Regions from separate parts of the Agrobacterium sp. DE0009 genome, predicted to be linked through region 1. Evidence: predicted binding sites of a transcription regulator. Region 1 holds the regulator's gene; each other region holds the start of a gene.
The links. Region 1 encodes LexA, which represses DNA repair genes until DNA is damaged. Its sites were predicted from a motif close to TGTTCNNNNTGTGTTCNG; they were not measured.
Positions count from the first base shown of each region.

Region 2: a site for LexA is predicted at 1,783-1,800, ahead of FS804_RS06255 (PA0069 family radical SAM protein). Genes of this name have one in related genera too.
Region 3: a site for LexA is predicted at 1,481-1,498, ahead of FS804_RS16535 (ImuA family protein). Genes of this name have one in related genera too.
Region 4: a site for LexA is predicted at 1,333-1,350, ahead of FS804_RS08260 (YifB family Mg chelatase-like AAA ATPase). Genes of this name have one in related genera too.

Region 1 is NZ_VEIU01000001.1:549,081-552,190, reverse strand. Features, by position in the region: gene FS804_RS02825 (ComEC/Rec2 family competence protein) at 1-488, shown strand, start outside; gene FS804_RS02820 (glutathione S-transferase family protein) at 508-1,185, opposite strand; gene lexA (transcriptional repressor LexA) at 1,450-2,172, opposite strand; gene purU (formyltetrahydrofolate deformylase) at 2,398-3,110, opposite strand, start outside.
Region 2 is NZ_VEIU01000001.1:1,216,787-1,219,896, forward strand. Features, by position in the region: gene FS804_RS06245 (FAD-binding oxidoreductase) at 1-1,128, shown strand, start outside; gene FS804_RS06250 (hypothetical protein) at 1,111-1,629, opposite strand; gene FS804_RS06255 (PA0069 family radical SAM protein) at 1,916-3,073, shown strand.
Region 3 is NZ_VEIU01000004.1:218,550-221,659, forward strand. Features, by position in the region: gene FS804_RS16525 (glycerate kinase) at 1-955, opposite strand, end outside; gene FS804_RS16530 (DUF1304 domain-containing protein) at 960-1,313, opposite strand; gene FS804_RS16535 (ImuA family protein) at 1,535-2,299, shown strand; gene FS804_RS16540 (DNA polymerase Y family protein) at 2,214-3,110, shown strand, end outside.
Region 4 is NZ_VEIU01000001.1:1,640,588-1,643,697, forward strand. Features, by position in the region: gene FS804_RS08260 (YifB family Mg chelatase-like AAA ATPase) at 1-1,254, opposite strand, end outside; gene gshB (glutathione synthase) at 1,435-2,394, opposite strand; gene FS804_RS08270 (cupin domain-containing protein) at 2,637-3,110, opposite strand, start outside.

The DNA of each region.
Region 1 (3,110 bases):
TTCTGCAGCGGGACCGGCCAGAGACGTTTACCAAAAAAGCAAAGCTGTCGCAGGAGGAGTTGCGAGCCGCCGCACGCGAGATGGCGGTTGCGCTGAAAGCGGGAACGCCGGGCGTTTTCACCTGCAAGCGGGGTCGCTGGTGCGTGGCGCAGGCACAGAGCGGCGAATGGATCATCGTGCTGGAGGAAGGGCGTCTGGCTGGAAAGGCATGTGACATCGCCGACGTCGTCATTGTTTCCCAGAGAACCTCGTTTTCACAGTGCCGCTCAGGCGCGCTGCTTCTCAATCGAGACATCTTGCGGCGCATTGGTTCAGTGGAGATCAACTTCGCGTCAGCCAATCAGCCGGGCGTCGTGGAAAAACTGCGCGCTTCGACCGCAGGCATGAACCGGTCTTGGAGCGAACATCGGTATTACGATTGGAAATCTGGTCGCTACGAGCATGAGCTACCGGAAACGATCACGCGTCTGCTGGCGGCGTCGCAATGATTGCCGCCGGCAAATCGTCTCAAGCCTTCGCGCGCAGATCCGCAGTCAACTGACCGATGCTGGCGATTTCGTCTTCATGCGCTGGGTCCCGCCACATTTCTTTCAGGCCTGCCTCATACCATTCGCGCATGGCGGGCAGGGCGAGCAGGCGATCGCAATAGGCCTTTGCTGCGGGGGATAGATCCGCACCATAAGTCTGGAAACGGAATGCCACGGGGCAGAAGAAGGCATCCACTGCCGTGAACTTCTGGCCGGCGAGATAAGGACCACCGAAGGTCGAAAGGCCTTCGCTCCACAAAACATCGATACGCTTGATATCAGCTGCCAGCCCGGCATCACCACGCTTTGGCGTGACACGAATGCCGACCGACATGGGGTAGAGATTGCGCAGCGACGAAAATCCCGCATGCATTTCGCTTGCCGCCGAACGCGACCAGGCTCTGGCCTGCTTGTCGCTTGCCCAGACCCCTTGATGACGCTCGGCGAGATATTCCGCGATCGCCAGCGATTCCCAGACCGTCACACCCTCATCGACGAGGCAGGGGACCTTGCCGGTGGGAGAAAAGGTGGAAAATGAGACGCCTTCGCCAAAGGGAACGAGTTTCTCTTCAAAGGCAATACCGAGCGTGCGCATCAACACCCATGGCCGCAGCGACCAGGAGGAGTAGTTCTTGTTTGCGATATAAAGATCATACATGGCGTGTCTCCTGACTGTGTCGCAGTTTTATACCAGCGACGTTGCGGCGAATATCGCAAAGAATCCATCGCACTCATAAAGCCCGTTGATGGGTGAACGACATCCAGGCCGAATTCGTGTCAAACCCGCCTTGACCCTTTCAAAAGCACCTTCATGCCTTCAAAAGAAAAAAGCGCATCAATCCACCGGAATGACGCGCCATTCATCTTGAAGGCTAGATATGTCTTGCCAATCGATCCGGTTTTATCCAGACCGACGGCGGCATCAATGATAGCGCCGGATAAGCCCCACCAGCTTGCCCTGAATTTTCACCCGATCAGGCCCAAAAATGCGGGTCTCGTAGGCCGGGTTCGCCGCTTCCAGCGCGATGGATGCACCCTTGCGGCGGAACCGCTTCAGCGTGGCTTCTTCATCATCCACCAGCGCCACAACGATATCGCCCGGATTGGCCGTATTTCCATTGCGGATGATGACCGTATCGCCATCGAAGATGCCGGCCTCGATCATCGAATCGCCCTTGACCTCAAGCGCGTAATGTTCGCCTGAGCCTAGCATGTCCACTGGAACGGCCACGTCATGCGTATTGTTCTGAATGGCCGAGATCGGCACACCGGCAGCGATCCGGCCCATGACAGGTACGGTCGCCGCACCTGCAATGTCATTTGCGGGTGCCTTGGGAGCAGGGGGCGGCTCCGGCGTTTTCGGTTTGCCGAGACTGCCTTCGATAACGCTCGGTGAGAAGCCGCGCTGCGGCCTTGCGCCCGGCGTATAGGCCTCCGGAAGCTTGATGACTTCGAGCGCTCGAGCCCTGTTGGGTAGCCGGCGAATAAACCCGCGCTCTTCGAGCGCCGTGATCAGCCGGTGGATGCCGGATTTGGAAGCAAGATCGAGTGCATCCTTCATTTCATCGAAGGAGGGCGGCACGCCGGACTCTTTCATTCGCTCATGAATGAAGAGAAGCAATTCCTGCTGTTTGCGCGTGAGCATGAGGAAAACACCCTTGAGAATCGTCGTTGGAGTCGCGAAACAAATACAGAACGAACACTATATGTTCCATATGTGTTCCGCAATCCCCTAAAATCTGGTTAAGCTTCGCTCGGATTTACATTTTGCAAATTGGAGGTAACCAAAGCTCCAGAAGTCGTTCCCAGGCGGGGCCCCGACGCGTCCCATTTGTTCCGCGTTTCAGGTCAGGGTGTAGATCGGGCTGTGCTATCGCGCGAAAACGACCGTCTTGTTCTTATTGAGAAGCACCCGGTCCTCAAGGTGCCATGAAACCGCCCGGGCCAGCACGCGTCGCTCGATGTCGCGTCCCTTGCGGACCAGCTCATCCGGTGTATCGGCATGGCTGACCGGCTCGACGTCCTGGCAGATGATCGGCCCTTCATCGAGATCGCGGGTGACGTAATGGGCCGTTGCACCGATCATTTTGACGCCCCTCTCATGGGCTTGGTGATAGGGCTTTGCGCCCTTGAAACCCGGCAGGAAGGAGTGGTGAATGTTGATGCAGCGCCCGGATAAGTATTCGGAGAAGTTGTCCGACAGGATCTGCATGTAGCGGGCAAGAACGACGAGGTCGGTGCCCGTTTCTTCGATGATGTCCTTGATGCGCGTTTCCTGTTCGGCCTTGTTGTCTTTTGTCACCGGCAGGTGATGGTACTTTATCCCGCCCATCAGCGTGAGGTTCAGGGCCTCGCGGGGGTGGTTGCCGACGATGCCGACGATCTCGGCATTCAATTCGCCGATGCGGTGGCGATAGAGAAGATCGCCGAGGCAGTGGTCGAAGCGGGAAACGAGCAGCAGCAGCTTGCGCGGCGCACCTGCTGGACGCAGCGTGGCGTCGAGAGCGAAGCGATCGATCTCCTCGGCAAGTCCATTGCGAAAGCCTGCCTCGTCGCCGGCCATGGAGAAGGCGACACGCATGA
Region 2 (3,110 bases), 670 kb from region 1:
AATATCATCGTCGCCGATGCCGGCTGCATTCTTGACGACATTCACAAGGCCGCGGATTCAGTGGAACGCATGTTTCCGCTGTCGCTCGGCTCTCAGGGTTCCTGCCGCATCGGCGGCAATCTCGCCACCAATGCCGGCGGCACGGCGGTGCTGGCCTATGGCAACATGCGCCAGCTCTGCCTCGGGCTCGAGGTGGTGCTGCCGACAGGCGAAATCTGGAACGGGCTGCGCCGGCTGAAAAAGGACAATACGGGCTACGATCTGCGCGATCTCTTCATCGGTTCGGAAGGCACGCTCGGCATCATCACCGGCGCGGTGCTGAAGCTTTTCCCCAAACCGCTCGGCCATCAGGTCGCTTTTGCCGGACTTGCCTCAACCGGGGACGCCCTGAAACTGTTCGAGATGGCCTCCAATCTCTGCGGCACGGCGCTGACCGGTTTCGAGCTTATGCCGCGAATCGGCGTCGAATTTACCGCCAGAAACATTCCCGGCGTGCGTGATCCTCTGGAACAGCGCCATGACTGGTACGCGCTGATCGACATCTCTACCTCCGATTCGGCCGAAACGGCCGATACGATGATGCAGTCGCTGCTGGAGCGCGGATTTGAGGCGGGGCTGGTTCAGGACGCGGTCATCGCCGCATCTGAGGCGCAGAGACAGGCGCTTTGGCACATGCGCGAGAGTATATCGGATGCACAGAAGCCAGAGGGCGGCTCAATCAAGCACGATGTTTCCGTTCCTGTGTCAAAAATACCGGAATTCATGGCGACGGCGGAAAAGGCCGTGCTTGCCGCCATTCCCGGCGCCCGCATCTGCGCATTCGGCCATCTCGGTGACGGCAACATCCATTACAACATCTCCCAGCCCGTCGGTGCCGACAAGGCAGAATTCATCGGCCGCTGGCGGGAGATGAACGAAATCGTGCATGGCATCGTGCTGTCGCTCGGCGGCTCGATTTCGGCCGAGCATGGCATCGGCCAGCTGAAGCGCGACGAACTCGCCGCCATCCGGCCCGGTATCGAAATGGAGCTGATGCGGCGCATCAAGCACGCCTTCGATCCTGTTGGTATCATGAACCCCGGCAAGGTTCTGGCGGGGTTACCACTCGCGCTAAGCCAGCGTCCGTAGCGCCCAGGCGGGCGCCAGTTCCGCATTCAGGCGGCGCGACTTCGTCCCGGCTACCAGTTGCGTCAGCCCCATGCCCGGCTTTGCGATGGACAGCGCTTGTTTTTTGGGGAGGAGATAGCCGTTCTCCAGTGGTGGCGTGCGGCGCAGCATGCGGCTGAAGATATTCCGCCGATGGTATCGCGACGGCGAAAACCGGGCAGGCTCAGCGCAGATCGCGACATACTCCAGAATTTCGTCGATCCAGCCCGCCTGCGGGCGCGCACCGGGCTCGATCAGCAACAGCCACCCGCCACGCGCCGACTGCACGATCTCCTCAATATTCCATTGCCCATAAAAGCGGCAGCCGGCCGCATCCGCGACGCGCGATGATCCATCGCGCGACCCGTGATCGAGGATAACGACGTCGCTTACAAGGCCTTCCACGGCTCCGGTAACAAGCGCAGATAGCGTGTGCGCCAGCTCCGGTTCCTGATCCCGGCATTCCATGATGACTGTCAACATAGGCATAGCTCTAACGCATCGCACAATAAATTGCCACTGGGCCAACAAGGGGAAAATCCGCGTCTCGTTACACCGGTTCAGGCCGGTCATTAATAGCGTTTAATGAACCAACGGGTGGGGCGACCCATCCAGGAACGGCCTTTTCTTGATTTTTGTTCTTGTATTGTTCTCTTTGATGATGTAGGAATTTAATCATTGGAAGAGCGACTGACTGTCGCTTCCGAAGGACACGGTTTAGGGCGTTGAGCGTGCCTTTTGCGGCGCGTGGCGCTCTGGGAGCATCCAGATGAGAAACCATACGCTTGACGGGCAGGCTGCCTTTCAGCCAGGCCATATGCCTGACATGGCCAATGCGATCGCCGATGCATCCGGCCTGCGCATCGAGATCGATCGCCGCCGCGGTCGGGGCGCCGGACTGAACCCCGAGGGGCGCTTCGAAGCCTTGCAGCGCGAGGTTTTCGACGACGGATGGCAGACGCTCGAGGATATGCCGGAGTTCCGCACGGAAGTGCAGGTGGAAAAACCGCGCAGCATCATCACCCGCAACGAGTCGCCAGACATCCCCTTCGACCGTTCCATCAACCCCTATCGCGGCTGCGAACATGGTTGCATCTATTGTTTCGCTCGGCCGACGCACAGCTATATGGGGCTTTCCGCCGGGCTCGATTTCGAATCGAAGCTCTTCGCCAAACCGGATGCCGCGAAACTTCTGGAACGCGAACTGGCAAAGCCGGGTTACAAGCCGCGTGTGATCGCCATCGGCACCAACACCGACCCCTACCAGCCGATCGAGCGCGAATGGCGCATCATGCGGCAGATACTGGAAGTGCTGGCAGAGGCCGATCACCCCGTCGCTATCGTCACAAAATCAGCGCTCATCAAACGGGATATCGATATTCTCGGGCCGATGGCCAAGAAGGGGCTCGCCAAGGTCGGCATGTCCGTGACAACGCTGGACCGCAAGTTGTCACGCAACATGGAGCCGCGCGCCGCGACACCTGAAAAGCGGCTGGAGGCCGTGAAGGCTCTGACAGAGGCCGGCATTCCCGTGGCCGTGATGATGGCGCCTGTCATTCCAGCCCTTAACGATCACGAAATCGAGCGCATTCTCGAGGCTGGCAAGGCCGCCGGCGCGACGGAGGCCTCCTACGTGCTGTTGCGCCTGCCGCTGGAAGTGAGCCCGCTGTTTCGCGACTGGCTGCTGCGCACCTATCCCGACCGGTACCGCCATGTCATGTCGCTGGTACGATCCATGCGGGACGGTAAGGATTACGACGCGGAGTTTGGCAAGCGCATGAAAGGCGAAGGCCCCTATGCCTGGCAGATCGGTCGTCGTTTCGAAATGGCGACGAAGCGGCTTGGACTTGTCCGACGGGCCATTCACCTGCGCGACGATCTCTTCGTGCCACCCGGTGGTTCGGGCGTGCAATTGTCGTTGCTTTGAGAGCCGGACGCTGAAAGTGACTGGGGGTAATCGATGC
Region 3 (3,110 bases), on a different contig from region 1:
CTGTGGTTTCGCCACCGGAAAGCAGGACGGCCGGGCCTTTGATCGGCAGGCCCTTGCGGCTGGCGGAAACCGCAATACCGGCCATGACCGCACCGACATCTTTCGACTCGCCTTCCAGCGAATCCCCGAGGATAAGAGGCATTAGCCCTAGCATCACTGCCTCGTCCGCTGCCGCCTGCAGGGCGAGCGAGGGAGCCGCGATGAGCCGGATATCCTCGTCGATATCGCCGGCCTTCGGGGTTTCCTCACCTTTTTCCAGCACCTGACGCACGGTTTCGGGGAGATCGAGGGCATAGCGCGTGACGATTTCCCGCACGGTTTCGATATCGCTCGGATCGGCAACCGTCGGACCGGAGGCGATTTCCGAGGGGTCATCACCAGGCACATCGGAAATCAGCAGTGAAACAACCTTTGCCGGTCTGGCAGCGAGTGCCAGCCGCCCGCCCTTGATACGCGAGAGGTGCTTGCGCACGGCGTTCATTTCGGAAATCGTAGCGCCGCTGGCGAGTAACGCGCGGTTAACCGCCATCTTGTCTGCAAGCGTCATTCCCTCGGCGGGTGCGACCATCAGCGCCGAACCGCCGCCGGAAATCAATGCGATGACCATGTCGTCTGCAGTCAACCCTTTGACGGCGGCGAGAATGCGTTTTGCCGCTTCGGCGCTCCTGTCGTCCGGCACCGGATGCGAGGCTTCGATGATCTCGATACGCGCAGTCGGCACGGCATGGCCGTAACGTGTCACCACCACGCCTGAAAGGTCGACATCTGGCCATGCCGCTTCAAGCGCTGCGGCCATGGCGGCGGAGGCCTTGCCCGCGCCAACCACCACGCAACGGCCTTTGGGCGGGGAGGGCAGGTGGTGTTGCAACACCTTTGCCGGATCGGCGCTGGCGACGGCGGCCATGAAGATGCGGTTGAGTGCGTCCCTTGCGGAGGTGTCGTTCCAGGCGGTCATCGGTTCATGCTCCAAGCCAGAGGAAGCCAAGGGCAAACAATGCCGGCAATGCCTGGATGAACAGGATCTTCATATTGGCAGTGATCGCGCCAAAAATACCGGCCACCAGCACACAGATCAGGAAGAAGAGCTTGAAGCTCAACCCTTCATCGCCCTGTGTGAGCCCATAGATCAGCCCGGCTGCGAGAAAGCCGTTATAAAGTCCCTGATTGGCGGCAAGCACCTTTGTCTGCCGGGCGAAATCTGCCGAGAGACCGAAGGCTTTTCGGCCGGCTGGCTTCTCCCACAGCAGCATTTCCAGAATGACGATGTAGATATGGATGGCCGCAACCACGGCAATCAAGATGCTGGCGATCATCGGTGGTTCCTCCAAACCATGATGTCCGTTGCCGTTGTCGGGGTAAACACGGGGCGAGCGGACACTTCCGTTTTAACGGTGGGACGAAGGGCTGCAAGGGCAGAATCCCGTCCCCCCATGTAAACTGTTGATGAGCGTCAGCCTATTGCTTGACTCTTTGCTGAAATAGGAACAAAACAAGAACAATAAGATGAATAACCCAAGTTGAAACCTGTCATGCCATGCAAAAGCGCGCGGATCAGTTGCTCGTTGTCGAAGAGCTGCGTGAAAGGCTGGAAAGGATCGGTAACGGCGCTCAGCGCCTGCACGAGACCTTGCCTTTCGGTGTGGATGCCATCGACCATCACCTGCCGGGAGGCGGGCTCAAGCTTGGTTGCCTGCATGAGCTGAGCGGCGCTGGCAACGGCGCTGCCGATGGTGCGGCCGCCGCGCTCTTTGCGGCTGGTGTGGCGGCAAGGCTTTCCGGCAAGGTTTTATGGTGCGTCACCCGTCGGGATCTGTTCATGCCGGGTCTGACGCAGGCGGGCCTGTCGCAGAACCGGCTCATCATCGTTGAATGTCGTGATGAAAAAGGCGTGCTCGACTGTTTCGAAGAAGGGCTGCGCTGCAACGGTTTCGGCGTGGTGATGGGTGAAATGGCGAAACTGCCGATGAATGCTTCCCGGCGACTGCAACTGGCGGCGGAAACATCAGGCGTGACCGGCCTTGCCATCCGTCGTTTCCGGCGTGCGGACGATGCCAAGCTGTTTGGTGAACCGACAGCGGCCGTCACCCGCTGGCGTATCTCCGTGCGGCCTTCAGCGCCCTTGCCGGTGCCGGGTGTGGGTAGGCCGCGCTGGTTGCTGGAACTCTTGCGATGTCGCGGCGGCGAAAGCGCCGAATTTGAAGTGGAAGCCTGTGATGCAAAGGGTCGTCTCGCTCTACCTGCCGACATGGCCGACGGATCGTTTCCGGCGTCTTTTGGGACAGAACGCGCCGCCGGCTGAAAAGCCGCTGGTCATGATCGGTCGCCAGGGCAGCCGCCGGCTGGTGCTTGCGCTCGACAAGGCCGCAAAGGCGGCAGGCATCCGGGCAGGCACACCGGTCAGCAAGGCGCAGGCGCTGGTGCCGGGTCTTCTTGTGGAAGATCTGGATGCGGCGGGAGATGCCCGTGCGCTTCAACAGCTCGCATTTCATTTCCTGCGCATTTATGCCCCTATCGTCGCCGCCGATGCGCCTGATGGGCTGGTGCTGGACACGGCGGGTGCGGACCATCTGCACGGCAATGAGACGCTGATGTTGAGCGGCATGGTCAACCGTCTGCATGCCGCAGGCTTTGCCGCCCGCGCGGCCATTGCCGATAGCTGGGGGGCCGCTCATGCGCTTGCACGTTTCAACCGAGAGGAAATCAGCATCGTGCCGCCAGACGGGCAGCGGGCGGCGATCAGTGCTCTGCCATTGACCGCGCTGCGGCTGGAAGACCGTGTCGTTTCCGGGTTGAAGGTGCTCGGCTTTCGCACCATCGGCGATCTTGCCGAAGCCCCGCGCGCACCGCTCACCCTGCGTTTCGGCCCGGAGGTCGTCCGTCGTCTGTCGCAGGCTTTCGGGGAGATCGGCGAACCTATCGAACCGGTTCGTGTGGCCGATCTGGTGGAAGTACGCCGCGCCTTTCCCGAACCGATCGCGGCGGCGGAGACGATAGCCCGCTATACCCAGAAGCTGGTTACCGGCCTTTGTGTCGCGCTGGAAAAACGTGGCCTTGGCGCGCGCCGGATCGATCTGGTGTTGCACAGGGTCGATAGCGGTCTGCAGGCCATA
Region 4 (3,110 bases), 1.1 Mb from region 1:
CTGCGCAAGGCGCGCCCTCGCGACGCGCGCGGCAACTGTCGAGCTCGATTCCGACGCCACCGGACGGATGAGATCCGCAGCGGAAACGGCAGGGACGTCGATGCGAATATCGATGCGATCGAGCAGCGGGCCTGAGATGCGGGCCTGATAATCAGTGACGCAACGCGGACCCCGGGCACAGGTAAAGCCTGGCTCGCCCGCCATGCCGCACCGGCACGGATTCATCGCGGCGACGAGCTGGATTTCTGCGGGATAGCTGACGCGGTGATTGGCGCGCGCAATGATGCACTCGCCCGTTTCGAGCGGCTGGCGCAACGCATCCAGCACCTGCGGCGCAAACTCGGGAAACTCGTCCAGAAAAAGCACGCCGTGATGGGCGAGCGAGGCCTCGCCCGGCTTAGCGCGAAGACCGCCGCCGATCAGCGCCGCCATGGTCGCGGAATGGTGTGGGGTGCGAAACGGCCTTCGGTCGGAGAGCCTACCACCGGACAGTTGGCCGGCTATGGAGTGAACCATGGACACTTCCAGCAATTCCGCCGCCTCCAGCGGCGGCAGAATGGACGGCAGACGAGCAGCAAGCATGGATTTGCCCGAGCCGGGTGGACCGACCATCAGCAGATTATGGCCGCCGGCAGCCGCTACCTCAAGCGCGCGCCGGGCGCTTTCCTGTCCCTTGATATCGGCGAGATCAGGCAGATTGACCGGATTGGGACGGATGGCTGGCGTGGGACGCGAAAGGCGCTGCGTGCCGCGAAAATGATTGGCAAGCGCTATAAGGCTTCGAGGCGCAAGAATATCGATACCGGCGCCCGCCCAGGCTGCTTCCGGCCCACTTTCGGCAGGGCAGATCAGTCCCTTGCCGAGCGCATTCGCGCCGATCGCAGCTGGCAAGGCACCTGAAACCACCCCAATGGTGCCGTCAAGATTAAGTTCGCCGAGGACCACATAGTCTGCGAGCGCTTCCGCCGGAATAGCGCCCAGGGCAGCCATAAGACCGAGCGCGATGGGAAGATCGAAATGTGATCCCTCCTTTGGCAGATCCGCAGGCGCGAGATTAACGGTGATTTTTTTGGCCGGCAGGGCAAGACCAGAGGCGTGAAGCGCAGCTTGCACCCGCTCGCGGCTTTCGGCGACCGCCTTATCCGGCAGGCCGACGATCTGGATGCCGACCCGCCCGGGCGCGACCATGACCTGCACCTCAACGGGCACGCCCTCTATTCCTTGAAATGCAACCGTATTGACCCTTGCGACCATGGCCCGCCCCCGCAAACCGGCTGTTTGAGAGGGGTGAGCCCTCTCTGCAGCTACTGGTAAGCAACGTGCCACAGGCCAAAGAATAAAACAAGAACATCCAGCGAACCATTTCTCGCTGTCGATGTATTTTAGTTGTATCTAGTTGTACTAGTGGAACAAAGCTGGATCGTTACCCTCGCGTCAGAAATCCTGAGCGTCGCGTTTTTTCTCGATCGCGTCCCACAAGAGGCTGGCAACATCGGCACCGCCGAATTTTCGCACTTCCCTGATGCCCGTTGGAGAGGTGACATTGATTTCCGTCATGTAGTCGCCAATGACGTCGATACCGACGAACAGGAAGCCACGTTCGCGCAGCGCCGGCCCGATGCGGCAGCAGATTTCCTTTTCGCGCGCGGTCAATTCCGTCGGCTCCGGCCGGCCGCCGGCATGCATGTTGGAGCGGGCGTCGTTTTCCGCAGGCACACGGTTGATGGCGCCAACCGGCTCGCCATCGACCAGCAGGATGCGCTTGTCGCCCTTGCGGACATCAGGCAGATATTGCTGGGCGATATAGGGTTCGCGGAACATCTGACCGAACATTTCCAGCAGTGAGGAGAAATTGCGGTCGTCACGCGCGGAATGGAACACTCCCGCGCCGCCATTGCCGTAGAGCGGCTTCAGGATGATGTCGCCCATCTCGTTGCGGAACCGGGCAATCTCCTCCACATCCTTGGTGATCAACGTCTTCGGCATCAGATCCGCGAATTCGGTGACGAAGATCTTCTCGGGAGAGTTGCGGACCCAGACGGGGTCGTTGACGACCAAGGTCTTTGGATGAATGCGCTCAAGCAGATGAGTCGAGGTGATATAGGCCATGTCAAAGGGCGGATCCTGACGCAGATGGATGACATCCATGGTCGAAAGATCGACACGCTGCGGTTCAGACAGGGAAAAATGGTCGCCCTTGATGTCGCGCAGCTCCATCTGCTCGACGGTGGCGTAAATTTTGCCGTCGCGCATGGAGAGGCGCTCAGGCGTATAATGGAACAGCCGGTAGCCGCGCGCCTGCGCCTCAAGGCTGATGGCGAAGGTGGAGTCACCGGCAATGTTGATACCGGAAACATGATCCATCTGGATCGCGACGTTCTTGATCTTCGCCATGCGCATCTTCCTCTTGCAGCATGAGAGCGTCATCGGCCCCGCCATGCCCATTGTCCCGTCTTTTCAGGCTCCCCGGCAGGACCGGAGGAGAACCGGAAATGCTTCAGAAAACCTCAGGAGATGTAGGGCAGCGCCCATTCAAAGGCAACTGCTGCAAGGCGTCGTTGGTGTGAGTTTTATTGAACCTTCACAAATCCAGGGCGGCGCTATCGAGGTGCCGCCTCGGGTCAGGTTCTATGGGTTCACGCCGCGAGCTTGTAGGAACGGCCGGCAAACAGCTTGTTCTTGACGCGGTAAGCTAGAGCAAGTGCCTTGGGGAAGGGACGCCGCATGAAGGCAACCTTGCGGACATAGTCGTCCACGCGCCAGGTGGCCCATGTTCCGGCCGGAAAATAGGCGACATCGCCTGCCCTGAGGATGCTGACCGAACCGTCTTCTGCGGTCACATGCACTTCGCCTTCCAGAATATACACCGTTTCGTCCCAGCCGAAAAACCAGCGGAATTCGCCGGCCGTGCAATCCCACATGGCAGTGCTGGACGCACGGTCTCCACTGCGGGAGTGATCGGCCGCGCGGGCCTGCGGGTTGCCGGATACAATCCAGTCCGGGTTGATGGGGGCGGGCTGAAGCCGCAGATCGGTGCAGGAGGCGCTGACGACGCCCTCATCTTTGTTACGCCGCAGATAGACCGGCAATATCGGAATGGTTCGGACCGC